Linked DNA regions of Arcticibacter tournemirensis. The protein of the gene in region 1 interacts with the protein of each later gene in a pairwise test. Links are inferred from orthologs where the notes say so. Each region holds a gene or a part of one and is shown in the gene's direction. Other genes may lie near its edges.

Evidence for each region.
Region 2: the proteins of uvrA (region 1) and uvrB interact in binary tests that used the Escherichia coli proteins (3 or more experiments, as listed by UniProt). The link is inferred for Arcticibacter tournemirensis from one-to-one orthologs.

Annotation. Positions count from the first base shown.
Region 1 is NZ_VFPL01000002.1:113,403-121,126, reverse strand. What follows is about bases 1,956-5,341. They hold uvrA (excinuclease ABC subunit UvrA), read left to right. Parts: upstream 1,956-2,297; coding sequence 2,298-5,141; downstream 5,142-5,341. Other genes in these bases: BDE36_RS22080 (DUF1570 domain-containing protein), read left to right, coding at 5,176-5,341; BDE36_RS22090 (lytic transglycosylase domain-containing protein), read left to right, coding at 1,956-2,158. Also shown: BDE36_RS22095 (pseudouridine synthase), read right to left, coding at 1-996; more of BDE36_RS22090, read left to right, coding at 1,310-1,955; more of BDE36_RS22080, read left to right, coding at 5,342-5,931; BDE36_RS22075 (NAD(P)H-hydrate dehydratase), read left to right, coding at 5,943-7,436; lipA (lipoyl synthase), read right to left, coding at 7,457-7,724. UniProt on the Escherichia coli protein: The UvrABC repair system catalyzes the recognition and processing of DNA lesions. UvrA is an ATPase and a DNA-binding protein. A damage recognition complex composed of 2 UvrA and 2 UvrB subunits scans DNA for abnormalities.
Region 2 is NZ_VFPL01000001.1:732,366-739,603, reverse strand. What follows is about bases 1,310-4,209. They hold uvrB (excinuclease ABC subunit UvrB), read left to right. Parts: upstream 1,310-1,695; coding sequence 1,696-3,723; downstream 3,724-4,209. Other genes in these bases: BDE36_RS03180 (DUF4834 family protein), read left to right, coding at 4,170-4,209; BDE36_RS03185 (YwbE family protein), read left to right, coding at 3,883-4,083; upp (uracil phosphoribosyltransferase), read right to left, coding at 1,310-1,461. Also shown: BDE36_RS03205 (DinB family protein), read right to left, coding at 1-129; BDE36_RS03200 (YjjG family noncanonical pyrimidine nucleotidase), read right to left, coding at 126-818; more of upp, read right to left, coding at 820-1,309; more of BDE36_RS03180, read left to right, coding at 4,210-4,439; BDE36_RS03175 (T9SS type B sorting domain-containing protein), read right to left, coding at 4,448-6,382; BDE36_RS03170 (YfhO family protein), read left to right, coding at 6,543-7,238. UniProt on the Escherichia coli protein: The UvrABC repair system catalyzes the recognition and processing of DNA lesions. A damage recognition complex composed of 2 UvrA and 2 UvrB subunits scans DNA for abnormalities.

The DNA of each region.
Region 1 (7,724 bases):
TTCCCTTTTCAGCGTTTCTCCGTTATAGCGAATCAGATCCTTCATCGGATTAATCTTATACCCGAGCTCTGATACTACTTCGCCATTGACTGAAATAACACCTGCTTCTATAAGTTCGTCGGCTTTCCTTCTGGAGCAGATACCCGCGTTCGCAATATAGCGGTTCAGGCGGATAAGCTCATCGCCCTTTGGTGCGCTGTTCTTTCTTGACCGCAATACCGGAGCTTGCTCCAGGTGTTCTTCCGACGTCCAATTGCGGCTCACACCGTCTTCATATCTTCTGCGTTCAGGTTTGAATGGTTTCCTCTCAAAAGGACGTTCTCCTGATGTACCACGTTCGCCACGTTTGTCGTTGCCATATGGTCGTTTTTCAAAAGAACGATTGCCTGATGGCCGGTCTCCTTCTTTTCTGTCGCCTCTATACGGGCGTTTTTCGAATGGGCGATCACCGGTAGGCCTTCCACCTTCTTTTCTGTCGCTGTTATATGGGCGCTTTTCGAATGGGCGGTCACCGGTAGGTCTTCCACCTTCTCTCCTGTCGCTATTATATGGGCGCTTTTCAAACGAACGGTCTCCTGTCGGTCTTCCACCTTCTTTCCTGTCGCTGTTATATGGGCGTTTATCAAAAGTGCGATCTCCGTTTGAACGGCCCCCCTCACTTTTGTCGCTATTGTAAGGACGTTTATCAAAAGAACGCTCTTTTGAAGCCCCTCTTTCAAAGCTTCGTCCGCCTTCAGGTTTTTCCCTTCGACCTTCGGAAAAGGGACGTGTTCCTGAACTCCGCTCTCTGAAAGGCCTTGAGTCTTTGTCTTTATCTCTGAATGCCGGTTTTGTGTCTCGGGATGAATCTCCGCTGTAAGGCTTTCTGTCACCGTCAAACATTTTCTTTGATCCGCTGTTACTTCTCTTCGGCCGTTCATTTTTTGAATTGCCTTCGAAGCGATTGTTCTTTAAGGACTTGTCCTCGCGACTGTTCCTGTTGTTTTTATCTGGCATGATAATGCTAATAACCTTTTTGAAATGGGGTGCAAAGATAGTGATTTTAACATTAAAACGCTGAATCTGTTTATTTTATTTTCAAAGGTAATGGGAAAATGCCGTAGGACTACAGACCTGAAATTATGATAAAGACAGGTAAATATTAAGTCCTGAAGTACCCCGGGAAACGGGAGAAATAAGCTGCTGATATTGCTGGTTTTAGAGGGAGCTAAAACCTTGGAGATGAGTGGTTAAAATGTAAGTGCTTGTAAATTAAGAATATATTGTTTATCTTTGAAATCTTTTTTTGTTTAACTTAAGAACGGAACGCATGATTAAGAAACATTTGATCGCGTGTTCTGTGATCCTTGCACTAATAATATCGTCGAAGATTTTTATTAGCAGGAACGCAGCGACACACAACAATTCGTTTCCACAAACAGTGGATTTCCCTTCTCCCCAGGAAAAGAAAGTCTCATCTTCAAAACCTGAATTCAGGTTTGCCGACGAAAAGGTGCCTCTTCACAATAAGAAGGTGTCTCTGAAGATGAGCAGGTATTTAAAGGCTAATAGCTTTAAACATATTCAGACAGACAGGTTACATCATACTGCTGCACGCTGGTTTCCTGTTATTGAACCCATCCTGAAAAGGCATGGCATTCCTGAAGATTTTAAGTACGTTCCCTTGGTAGAAAGCGGACTACTGGGAGGTACATCACCCAAGGGGGCTTCGGGGTACTGGCAATTCATGCCACAAACAGCGAGGACCTATGGCCTCAGGGTGAATAAATCTATCGACGAGCGGCAGGATTTAAAAAAATCTACCGTCGCTGCTTGCCGGTATTTACGGTCTTTGTATAAAGAATTTAACAATTGGACATTAGTCGCTGCTGCCTATAACATTGGGGAGAATAGTTTAAGACAGCAAATGACGGCCCAGGGACACCGTAATTATTTTAAAATGAGGCTCAACAGGGAAACAGCTTCCTACGTTTACAAGCTTGTTTCAATGAAAGAGATCATCGAAAATCCGTTGAAATACGGTTACGCAGCCAGGAATAAGAACCTTCTGGCTCAAAAGGTGCAGGATAAGCCTGAACCTCTGAAGCATTTTCTTAGTCGGGGTGTTGAGCGCGACGCTTTAAAAGCGATGTCGCTGGAGCAGCCGGAAGTTATGTAACAAGAACGAATGACCTTACCGGAACCGGCAGCTATGCCGGTTCCGGTCTTTACGTCATAATTTAGAATTCTTGATTTCATGTGCTTGATTCTTGCTACTATTACCCGATCTTTACAAGATATTTTTGACAGGTAAATTAATGGATAAAAGTACGCCCGACCTTGGAGAACAGAGTGAAGTGGAAGTTTTTGGAGCCAGGGTCCATAATTTAAAAAATATTGATGTTTCTTTTCCTCGTAATAAGCTGGTTGTAATTACGGGACTTAGCGGAAGCGGTAAATCGTCGCTTGCATTTGATACTATATATGCAGAAGGCCAGCGTCGTTACATGGAGACTTTTAGCGCCTATTCAAGACAGTTCCTGGGTGGCATGGAACGTCCGGATGTGGACAAGATCTCCGGGTTAAGCCCGGTAATCGCTATTGAACAGAAAACGACATCAAAAAATCCCAGATCTACGGTAGGTACCATTACTGAGATATACGACTTTATGCGTCTGCTATACGCACGTGCCGGAGAAGCCTACTCTTACGTGACGGGCCAGAAGATGGAGCGCATGTCTGAAGATCAGATGTTGCGTAATATCCTTCAACAGTTTGATGGAAAGCCCATTAATGTTCTGGCGCCTGTAGTCAAGGGAAGGAAGGGGCATTACCGGGAGCTTTTCGAGCAGATACGAAAACAGGGCTATCTTAAAGTACGCGTAGATGGCGAGATTGTTGATCTTGTGGCGAAGATGCAGCTTGACAGGTACAAGATCCATGACATCGAAATGGTGATAGACCGTATTGTGGTAACGGATAAGGATACCAAAAGACTATATAACTCTATACAAACCGCATTAAAAACCTCCAAAGGAATCATTAAAATTTCGGACCAGGAGAATAATGAGTTCTTCTTCAGCAGGTATTTAATGGATCCTGTTTCTGGGATATCGTATGACGAACCTCAGCCCAATACATTTTCGTTCAACTCGCCATATGGTGCTTGTGAACGTTGTGATGGTTTGGGATATATTTTTGAGATAGAGGAAGCATCTGTCATCCCAAATCCTAAACTAAGCATTATACAGGGCGGCCTGGCGCCACTGGGAGAATACAGAGAAACCTGGATGTTTCAGGTGCTGAAAGCCCTTGCAAAGAAATTTAATTTTTCCTTGTCTGCTCCTATTGAGAAGATTCCGAGGGAAATACTGGATATCATTCTTAACGGATCTGATGATATTATTACGGTTCCGGTGGAGTATAATAAATGGAACGTTCAGAATTATCAGATCACTTTCGACGGCATTATTAAAATGCTGGAGGAGCAGACAGAGCGGCGTGGAGATAGCGGCATGGAGGATCTTGAGAGCTTCAGGGTACTCAAAACTTGTCCTGTTTGCCATGGTGCCCGGCTAAAAAAGGAGTCGCTTCACTTTAAATTGGGGGATAAGAATATTTTCGAGCTTGCCTCCATGGATATAAATAGTCTCTCTGACTGGTTCGAAAACGTTGAAAGTCGCCTTGATGAAAGGCAAAATATAATAGCTAAAGAGATCTTAAAAGAGATCAGGGCACGTATTGGCTTCCTGTTGGATGTTGGCCTGAATTATTTAACGCTTGACCGGACGGCAAAGACCTTGTCGGGCGGTGAAGCGCAGCGAATCCGTCTTGCAACTCAGATTGGGTCGCAACTGGTTAACGTACTTTACATCCTGGATGAGCCGAGCATTGGTTTACATCAGCGCGACAATGCACGACTTATATCTGCCTTAAAAAACCTTCGGGATATTGGCAACTCTGTGCTTGTAGTGGAGCATGATAAGGATATGATCCTTGAAGCCGATCACGTGATCGACATGGGCCCCGCAGCAGGTGTTCATGGAGGGGAGGTGGTAGCAGAGGGAAAGCCTGAGGAAATCAAAAAGGCCAGCACTCTTACAACGGCCTATCTCAATGGTAAAAAGGAGATTGCTGTTCCTGCTGAACGAAGGAAGGGCAACGGGCATTCTTTGATACTGAAGCATGCCACCGGAAATAATCTGAGAAATGTGACCGCGGAATTTCCGCTGGGCAGATTTATTTGCATCACCGGTGTCTCGGGCAGTGGTAAGTCAAGCCTGATTGCCGAAACACTGTATCCTATTCTTAATCACCATTTCTTCAGGGCAAAGAAACATCCACTGCCTTATAAGAAGATCGAAGGCCTCGAGCATATAGATAAGGTAATTGAGATAGATCAGGCCCCTATAGGCCGTACTCCCAGATCGAATCCTTCCACTTACACAGGAGTGTTTTCTGATATAAGAAATCTTTTTGTGCAGCTGCCGGAGGCTAAGATCAGGGGCTATAAACCAGGCCGTTTTTCATTTAATGTAAAAGGAGGAAGGTGCGAAACATGCCAGGGCGCGGGAATGAAAGTAATTGAAATGAACTTTCTGCCCGACGTACAAGTGCCTTGTGAAGAATGTCAGGGAAGGCGTTATAACCGGGAAACACTCGAAGTGAGATATCGTGGAAAATCGATCAGCGACGTTTTAGACATGAGCATAGAGGAGGCTGTTAGTTTCTTCGAACCGATTCCATCTATTTACCGGAAAATTAATACCTTGTATGAGGTAGGCCTGGGCTACATCAAGCTCGGTCAGTCGTCAACCACTCTATCAGGAGGAGAGGCACAACGTGTAAAACTTGCTACTGAGTTATCCAAGAAGGATACAGGAAAAACATTTTATATCCTCGATGAGCCTACGACAGGACTTCATTTTGAAGATATCAACGTATTGCTTGGAGTGCTCAATCGTCTCGTTGACCACGGTAACACCGTGCTGGTGATAGAACACAATATTGATGTGGTAAAAGTAGCCGACTGGGTAATAGACCTGGGGCCCGAGGGTGGTGCCGGTGGTGGCCAGATACTTTTCTCGGGTACTCCTGAGAATTTACTCAAAGAGGAAAAGAGCCATACTGCCAGGTTTTTGAAACTTGAAATGGAACGTTAAAGATGTTGGCTGTCGTTTCAGCCTTTTATATATAATGAAATCTAAACTCCTGTTGTCGGTGTTATTTCTGCTGTTGGCTCAAAAAGCTCTACCGCAGAAGCTCCTTATTAACGAAATCGGCTTTAAACTGACAGAACAGGAGAGAGAGAATATTCAGCTTCTGTCAGAATACGAGTCGCAGATCTACAACGGCCTGTTTGATACCCGGAGAAACGACAGTCTGCTGATCACCATTAACCTGTATAAGAACTTTGGGGATTACAAAAAAGCCAGTCTTGCAGCCGCATCAGACGTGGTCTCCAAAACCGGCTTTTATTCTCCACGTTTAAAACAGATTTTTGTCTACCGTACTAACGACTTTATAAGAACTCTCGTCCACGAGATGAGCCATAGTTTTATGCATCATAATATAGGAGGCATACCCCGTTGGTTTAACGAAGGGCTGGCGGTATTTTTTGAGTCGATGGCCGTGGCATACGGACAGGTGTCTGTGGCTGTTCAGACAGCGAGGATTTCAGCTGTTAAACGCGAGATCCAGGGCGGAGATGTGAACCTAACTGAATTCCTTCAACTTGACGACGAGGCCTGGATGAATAGTAAATCAAAGCTGGATTATATGTATAATGTATCATATAGTATTGTTTATTTTATGGCTAAGTCTACTCCTGCGTTCACTAAGAAATTGCTTCTGAAATTAAAGGAGGGCAAGAGTTCCATTGATGCGATCGAATCCCTTTCCGACGGGGGATTTGATTTATTTGAGAGGAGATACCAGCATTTCTACAGATAATAGAAAGGCCTATGTTAAAGCTATTGACATCATCGCAAATAAGGGAGGCAGATGCTTACACCATTGCTAACAAACCAATTCAGTCTTTGGACTTGATGGAAAATGCTTCCCGTGCGTTCGTTGAATTGTTTATGGAAGATTTCTCAGACCGGACGCTGTCCATTTCGGTCTATTGTGGCACCGGCAACAACGGAGGCGACGGTCTGGCGATCGCGCGGATACTCCATAAGGAAGGATACGAACGAATTAAAGTAATCATAGCCCGTTTTTCGGAAAAGAGCAGCCTTGATTTTAATATTAATCTCGATCGACTTAAATCTCTTGACCTGGAAGTTAAAGAGATTTACAGGGCTGCGGATGCCGGTCCGGAGAATGCGGATATTATCATTGATGCTTTGTTAGGTTCGGGACTTAATAAGCCGCTTGATGGGGAATGGAAAGATTTGGTACTGTGGCTGAATACATTAGATGGAGCTAAGGTAGCTGTGGACATCCCAAGCGGATTTAAAGCGGAAGGAGCTGTGGGAAGGACTGACGCGGTATTTCGGGCCGACCTGGCCATAACTTTTCAACGGGCCAGGCTTAACTTTCTTCTGCCCGATTCATCACCATATCTTAAATATTTTGAAGTTGCGGATATCGGTCTTGACGAGGCCTTTATGCAGGACGGGGAGGGACCATATTATCTCCTGTCGGAAGATGATATCCGGGATCGGCTAAGAGCGCGGTTGCCTTTTAGTCACAAAGGCTCCTATGGGCACGCTTTGCTGGTCGCCGGAGCTCCGGAAACAATGGGAGCGGCCCTGCTGTGCTCCAAAGCCTGTTTGTATACCGGCGCCGGCTTAACTTCTGCCTGTATACCGGCCGAAGGACTTAATGCTTTAAATGCGGCTATGCCTGAAGTAATGGCAGTAGTGAGAGAAGGAAACCGGCTTCCGGCAAGCCTGCAGTGGGGTAAGTATCAGTCTGCAGGTATAGGGCCCGGACTGGGAACTGGCGACAAAAGTCTGCACGTATTGAAAGATACCTTAAAAAACTTCGCCAAGCCGATTGTGATTGATGCAGATGGGCTCAACCTTATATCATCTAATTATGAATTAATGCAGCTCGTACCCGAGTTCTCGGTGCTGACACCTCATGTCAAGGAGTTCGACAGGCTTTTTGGTGAACATACAAGCTGGTGGGAACGACTGGAAACGGGAATAGACCGGGCAGTTACCCTTGGCTGTACCATTGTACTGAAAAATCGCTATACCATTATCTTCACCCCTGAAGGACGGTGTTTGTTTAACCCCACCGGTACACCTGCCATGGCAACAGGAGGGATGGGAGATGTGTTGACAGGAATGATCGTTTCGTTTGTTGCGCAAGGGTACACACCCGAGGACGCAGCAATCATGGGGGTATATCTTCACGGTATCGCTGGAGAAAGTGTGCAAGGATACGTGGTCCCTCCATCCCGCCTGATAGAAGCGCTTCCCGAAGTAATTCTCAGGTATTTATAGTCAACGGCGAATTACTGCGCTTACCTTATCTGATCAAACAGATGTTTTTCGGCATGGTAGGAAGAACGTACCAATGGTCCGCTTTCTACATACCTGAAACCCATATCCAGGCCTATCTCTTTATATTTTGCAAACTGATCGGGGTGGATCCAGTCTAACACCGGGTGATGGTTTTTTGTCGGCTGGAGATATTGCCCCAGCGTAAGTATATGCACACCAGCATCAGCAACATCCTGCATGGTTTCAATAACGTCGGCTTCTGTTTCCCCTAAACCAAGCATAATGCCC
Region 2 (7,238 bases), on another replicon or contig:
GATTTCAGCATAGGACCATCTGCCGTTTTCGGGTTTTCTGCAAAATTCCTCTTCAGAAAAATCCTTAAGGGCCTCCTGGTAATCATTAATAACCCTTAGAATAGATTCGGCACACAACCTGGTATTCATAACAAGTTCATTAATTCGTATAACTGTGTTACTTGTACTTCTACATCTTCGGGTTTTGGTTTACCGCCGGGGTTAAAATAAATAGCACTCATTCCATAGCTCAACGCACCCCTTATGTCTGCTTCCAAGCTGTCTCCAACCATCAGGCTCTCCTCCTTTTGCGCTCCTGCACCCTTCAATGCGAAATCAAAAATGGCCCTGTCAGGCTTGTTAAAGCCTACATTCTCAGATATTACTACAGTTTTAAAATATCTCTCCAATCCGCAGAGATCTACCTTCATTTGGGTAGATTCTAAAAACCCATTTGAAATGAGATGCAGACTGTACCTTTCTTCCAAATAGCTTAAGGTCTCATGAACGTGGGGAAAAAGATTTGTCTTCGTCGGACAGATACGGACATAGTCATCTTCAAAAAGAGTAGGTATTATCTCAGGCGGCACACCAAGATCGAGGAAAGTCTTTTTAAAACGGGTCTGCCTCAGCTGGTCTTTCGAAATCTTTCCCTCATGATATGAAGTCCATAGTTCATGATTGTTTTTTGTATAGGTGTCAATGAAGGTATCTGCACAGGAAACACCTAATTCGTCGAGCTCATAGGTTTTATATAACTCCTGCAGTGTTTCCTCCGCATTTTTATCAAAATCCCATAGCGTATGGTCTAAATCGAAAAAAATGTGCTTATACCTCATGTCACTCTTTTATTCCAAAAGCGAGATCGCCCGCGTCGCCTAATCCTGGAACAATATATGCCTTGGTGGTCATTTCCTCGTCGACGGCTCCCAGCCATAATCTAGCTTTTGGCAGGTTTGCCTTTACATAAGCCACCCCTTCGGTACTGGCTATTACAGATACGATATGCAACTGCTTGATCTTATACTGATCGAGCAACTCTTTACAGCTTAAGACTATGCTTCTTCCGGTTGCGAGCATTGTATCGGCCACTATAACAATCTTGCCGTTTAAGTCTGGGCTGGTTACATATTCCTTTTGAATAACAAAGCCGTCGTCTTTAGTTGTCTGCCTGTACGCTGCAATAAAGGCAGAATCAGCTTTATCAAAGTAATTAAGCAGACCCTGATGAAGCGGCAGCCCGGCGCGAAGAATAGTTGCAAGAACCGGGTGTTCTTCCACTACTGAAACGAGAGCCGTACCGAGAGGGGTCTCAAACTCTGTATCTATATACGCTAAAGTTTTACTGATTTCGTAAGCAAAGATCTCCCCCAGGCGTTCGAGATTTTTACGAAAACGCATACTATCCTGCTGTATCTGAGCATCCCGTAATTCTGCCAGGAAATTATTTCCAATCGAGGGCGTATTATTTAAAACAAACATATAATGATAAAAATAAGCATTTCTATCTTATAGAAGTAATATAATCGGCAAATGTTGCGCTGGCATTAAATGAATATTCAACTAAACTAAAATACCAGAACAGCGTTTTGCTTTAATGGCGCTAGTGAATGCTTTGTTAAGCTAAAGGGGATTGCAGAAATTGCACTGTAATTCGCCAGTCTGTTCAACCCGAACACCGGGGGGTTCGGCATATTTCATTATCTTTGATCTTGCATGGATTTTAAATTAATATCTGACTATCAACCCACGGGTGATCAGCCTGAGGCAATCAGACAGCTGGTTGAAGGGGTACAGAACGGGGATCATTATCAGACACTTCTGGGGGTTACGGGATCAGGGAAGACATTTTCTATTGCCAACGTGATACAACAAACCCAGAAGCCAACGCTCATCTTAAGTCATAATAAGACCCTGGCGGCCCAGCTTTATGGCGAATTTAAGCAGTTCTTTCCCGAAAATTCCGTTAATTACTTTGTATCCTATTACGATTACTACCAACCGGAAGCTTACATTGCTACCACGAATACATATATTGAAAAGGACCTTCAAATAAATGATGAGATAGAAAAACTACGACTTCGGACAACATCGTCGCTTATGTCGGGAAGGAGAGACGTCATCGTTGTTTCTTCAATCTCCTGCATTTATGGCATGGGCAATCCGGAGGATTTTTACAATTCGGTTTTCCGTTTTGCCGTAGGAACACGAATTAGCAGGAATGCGTTTCTTCACCGCCTGGTTGAAATTCTTTATTCGAGAACGACCGCCGATTTCAGAAGAGGGACATTCAGGGTTAAGGGTGATACAGTAGACATCTATCCGGCCTACCTCGATTATGCTTACAGGGTAAGCTTTTTCGGTGATGATATTGAAGAGCTAAGCATCATAGATCCGTCAACTGCCAAAACGATCGAGAAAATGACGCATATGGTTGTATATCCGGCAAATCTGTTTGTTACTCCGCGTGACCGGTTTAATAAATCGGTATGGGCAATCCAGGAAGAGCTCGAAACGCGTAAGCAGCAATTGATCGGAGAACAACGATTTCTTGAAGCAAAACGGCTTGAAGAAAGGGTGAATTACGACCTGGAAATGATGCGTGAACTAGGTTACTGCAGCGGAATAGAAAACTACTCGCGTTTCTTCGACGGACGTACACCAGGGATGCGTCCCTTTTGCCTGCTCGATTACTTTCCTGATGACTATCTCATGGTAATTGATGAAAGTCACGCCACGGTTCCGCAGATCAGAGCGATGTATGGCGGTGACCGTTCGAGAAAAATGGCACTGGTGGACTACGGGTTCAGGCTTCCGGCAGCGCTTGATAACCGTCCTCTTAACTTTGAAGAGTTTGAAAGACTTGCCCCCCAAACCATATATGTGAGTGCTACTCCGGGCGATTTCGAGCTTGAAAAGTCGGGAGGTGTAGTCGTGGAGCAGGTGATCCGACCTACCGGGCTTCTTGATCCAACTATAGAAATCAGGCCTGTAATCAACCAGGTGGATGATCTTCTGGAGGAAGTAGATCAGACGGTTAAGCTGGGTGACCGTATACTCGTTACTACCCTTACCAAAAGGATGGCTGAAGAGCTCACTAAATATATGGACCGGCTTGGCATCAGGGTGCGATATATTCACTCAGAAGTTAAGACTTTAGAAAGGGTGGAAATTCTCAGGGGCTTACGGCTAGGTGAATTTGACGTTCTGGTGGGGATCAACCTTCTCAGAGAGGGACTTGATCTTCCTGAAGTGTCTCTGGTAGCAATCCTGGATGCGGATAAGGAGGGATTCCTGCGCTCGGAACGCTCATTGATCCAGACTATCGGACGTGCTGCAAGAAATGACCGGGGAAAGGTAATTATGTATGCCGACAAGATTACTGATAGCATGCGTATTACCATTGACGAAACGAACAGGAGACGCGAAAAGCAGATAAAATACAATGAAGAGCATGGTATTACTCCACGCACGGTTGGTAAATCAAAAGAAGCAATTATAGAACAAACCTCGGTAGTTGATTTTAAGGGTGGTGTGCAGAAGGTATATGTGGGTGCGGATGAAGTGAATTCTGTAGCTGCCGATCCGATCGTTCAATATATGAGTAAGCCGGAACTGAAAAAGGCTATTGATAAAACGAAAAAAGATATGCTTGCTGCGGCGAAAGATCTGGATTTTCTTTTAGCCGCGAAACTTCGAGATGAGATGTTTGCACTGGAAAAGGAAATGGAAGGACGGGGGTAGGAAGTTGTGAGATGTGGGTTGCATGTTGTATAGAGTATCAAGATATTAGTATCAGGTATCAAGAGTGTGGCTTACTTTTAAAATAAATCAACTTTAGCAGCTGAATGCTGACGGCTGATTGCTAATTACTGATTGCTATCTTTGCTTAAAGCTAAAACAATGAACGGACAAAACAGAAAAGATATTTATCCGGGTCTTGAGGTAGAGATCATTCTAAAAAAAGACCAGCGGACAGGGAAACGAACAAGGGGCTTCGTTAAAGATTTGCTTACTAGTTCATCCTTTCATTCGAGGGGCATTAAAGTACGTTTGGAGGATGGTCAAATAGGACGTGTAGCGGAAATAATTGAAGAAGGTTAGCTGTATTTTATTTCATACAAATGTAAATGTTGCTTTACAGATGTAATATTTTAGAGGTTTAATCGTCATATTTGTATTTATAAAGAATGGCATTACTTAAATTTTTATTTATAACGATCTGCATACTGTGGCTAATCAAAATGATTGTCAGGCTACTGTTACCTCTTCTGTTTCAGAAGATGGTTAACAAAGCGCAACAGCAGGTTAACAATCAATACCGGCAGCAACGCCAAAGTAGCAGAAGCTCAAACCGAGCTTCTGAAAAGATCAGCATCGACTATATCCCCCCTAAAGATAAAGAAGCAAGGGCTGCAGATAAGGCGGGTGACTTTATCGACTTTGAAGAGATAAAGTAACAGCGGTATTATTTTGCAATGATTACCCAACCCCGGTAAACTTCAGGCTTAAGACGAGGCTTCGGTGAAATAACATAATAATATACTCCTGGCGGAAGATCCTGCCCGTTTAGTTTTCCATCCCATGGTTTTAAATAACCGGTCTCCGAAAAAACTAATGATCCGTATCTGTTATACACTTTTATATCAGATTGGGGATAAAAGGCAAGAGCTTCAATATTCCAGACGTCGTTGACCCCATCTCCATTGGGGGAAAAAGTATTTGGAATAATAAGCTTCTTAAACACTTTTACAAAAACTTCCTCTGAGGTGCTGGTGCATTGATTATTTGATTCGGCATGAAGGGTGTAGACCATGTCAGATGGCGGACTGGCTTTTGGACGCAAAGAGGCAGGATCGTCGAGATAGTCTGATGGCGTCCAATAGTATCTGAGCCCGGCAGGACCTGTCACCTCTCCTTCTAACATCACAGAATCGCCTTCGATTATTACTTTATCAGAACCTGCGTTAGCTATCGCTGGTTGCAAAACGGTAACGAGTACTTCATCCGAAACACTGCAGGCCCCATTAGACACAGAAACTGTATAAGCAGTAGTTTGCAGGGGTGTAGCAATAGGATCCGAACTGTTGGCATCAGACAATCCTACAGATGGTACCCATTTATACGATGTTCCTCCTTTAGCGTGCAAAGCAGTACTACCACCTATACAAATTGTGACATCATCTCCTGCATTAGCTACTGGCGGTGGAACGACTTCCACCCTTGTTTGATCCGTTTGGATACATCCGGCAGCAGAAGTAACAGTAACTTGATATACTCCGGCTGCGGCAGCTGTAATATTTCTGATGACAGGCGATTGTTCGGACGATACAAACCCATTGGGGCCGGTCCACCTATATAACGTTCCACCCTGTGCTGCTAAAGCCAGGTTGTCACCATAGCACACGGGGCCATCATTCCGTGCAGCAGGAACTGGCTTAGGGTTTACAGCAATAGTAAAAACATTTGAATTAATCCGGCATCGCTCGGAGCCGAACATAGCCGGCTCACCTACTGTAAGACGGTACAAATAGTTACCTGGCGGTGCATCAGCAAATGAAACCTGAAGTCGATCCGTTACTTCGCCTGTTACATCCCTCCATGCAGTACCATCATAACGCTGCCACTGTGTAAGCGGATTCAAAAATTCGCCGGATACCGATGCAACTAAATCCACATTGACGTCATCTCCTTCGCAAAAGTTTGTCAATGTGTTACCTGATGAAGTTGCTACTACTACATTAGGCCCACACGGCCTGAATGTAATGTCGTCCAGAACAAGATCATTCCCCAATCCTCCCGGCCCGTTATTCCGTATATTCAATACAACTTCAGAAGTATTAGCAGGAGTAGTAAAAAAAAATCCGTACTGAAGCCATTGCGGAGTACTGCTTTGAGGAATCTCCCCGGTGGTATAGGGCTGACCAATAGGATCACCGCCAGCGGTTTCAACCCAAAATGTAATATTTGGTTTCAAGCCGTCGTATCCCGTCAGAAGATTCATGACCCACGCAGCAGCTTCATATTTGGTACCCGGACAAAGCCCATCGATACTCACTCTATAAAAGGTACCGGGATCGTAAGAGGCATTAACCAGCATCATATAGCCGTCAGTGTCTCCCGGCGTATGATCATATGTTGAAAACCAGTTTTGGTTCATACCCGAGGTATTGTTCACTATGGTGTAAAAACCGTCATCCACATTAGTACCAGAGTATCGGTAATTCGTAATCCCAGCAGCAAGAGGGTTCCCTCTTGAAGTGCTTCCTCTGCCAAAATCGATGTTAACAATCGGGTCGCCCAAGCTACCGGTACACAGCTGGGCTGCTGCAGAAAGAGGAGAAAAGAAAACCCAAAAACTGATTAGCCAGCAAAAATATGAAGAGGACCCAAAAGGAATCATTATAGTAAAAAACAGATCTAAAGAGGGAAGAAAGATAAATAAGAATTAAGAGAAACAGTATAGTTTTATTTTATAATTTCCTGATTGATCAACACTAATGTTCTTTGTCTGTTCACTATCCCCCAAAAAGTTCTATTTTTGGTCTTCAATAATTTGAATAATGAGTAACTGGTTTAAACGTAACGGTGTACATCTGGCCATCATCGGGCTTTTCATAGTAATGTGTTTTATCTATTTCAGTCCGGCTCTTCAGGGTAAGATACTTTATCAGGGTGATGTTTTACAGGCAAAAGCCATGCAGAAAGAGATAATGGACTTTAAAGCCAAAGACGGAACAGCGCCATTATGGACTAATTCTATGTTCGGCGGAATGCCCGCTTATCAGATATGGGCGCAGTTTCCCAAGAATATTACGACTTATGTAATAACCTTTTTCAAAACCGTATTCCCGAATCCGATAGATGTCGTCCTTTTGTATTTATTGGGGGCCTACCTTTTATTTTGTGCACTGCGGGTAAATCCGTGGCTAGCTGCTGCGGGTGCTATTGCCTTTGCATTTTCTTCATATAACTTCATTATTATAGAAGCCGGCCATAGTAATAAAGCGCTCGCCATTGCATTTTTCGCACCGGTAATCGCTGGTGTTATACTCACATTCAGAGGGAAACATGTCTGGGGGGCGACGATTGCGGCGCTTTTCCTTGCGCTGGAAATCAGGTCGAACCACATACAAATGACGTATTATCTGTTCCTCGTGTTGTTGATTCTCGCAGGAATCGAACTTTACCATGCTATTAAGACTAAAACAACAAAAGGATTCTTAAAATCGGTAGGCTTTCTGGCCGCTTCGATTGTC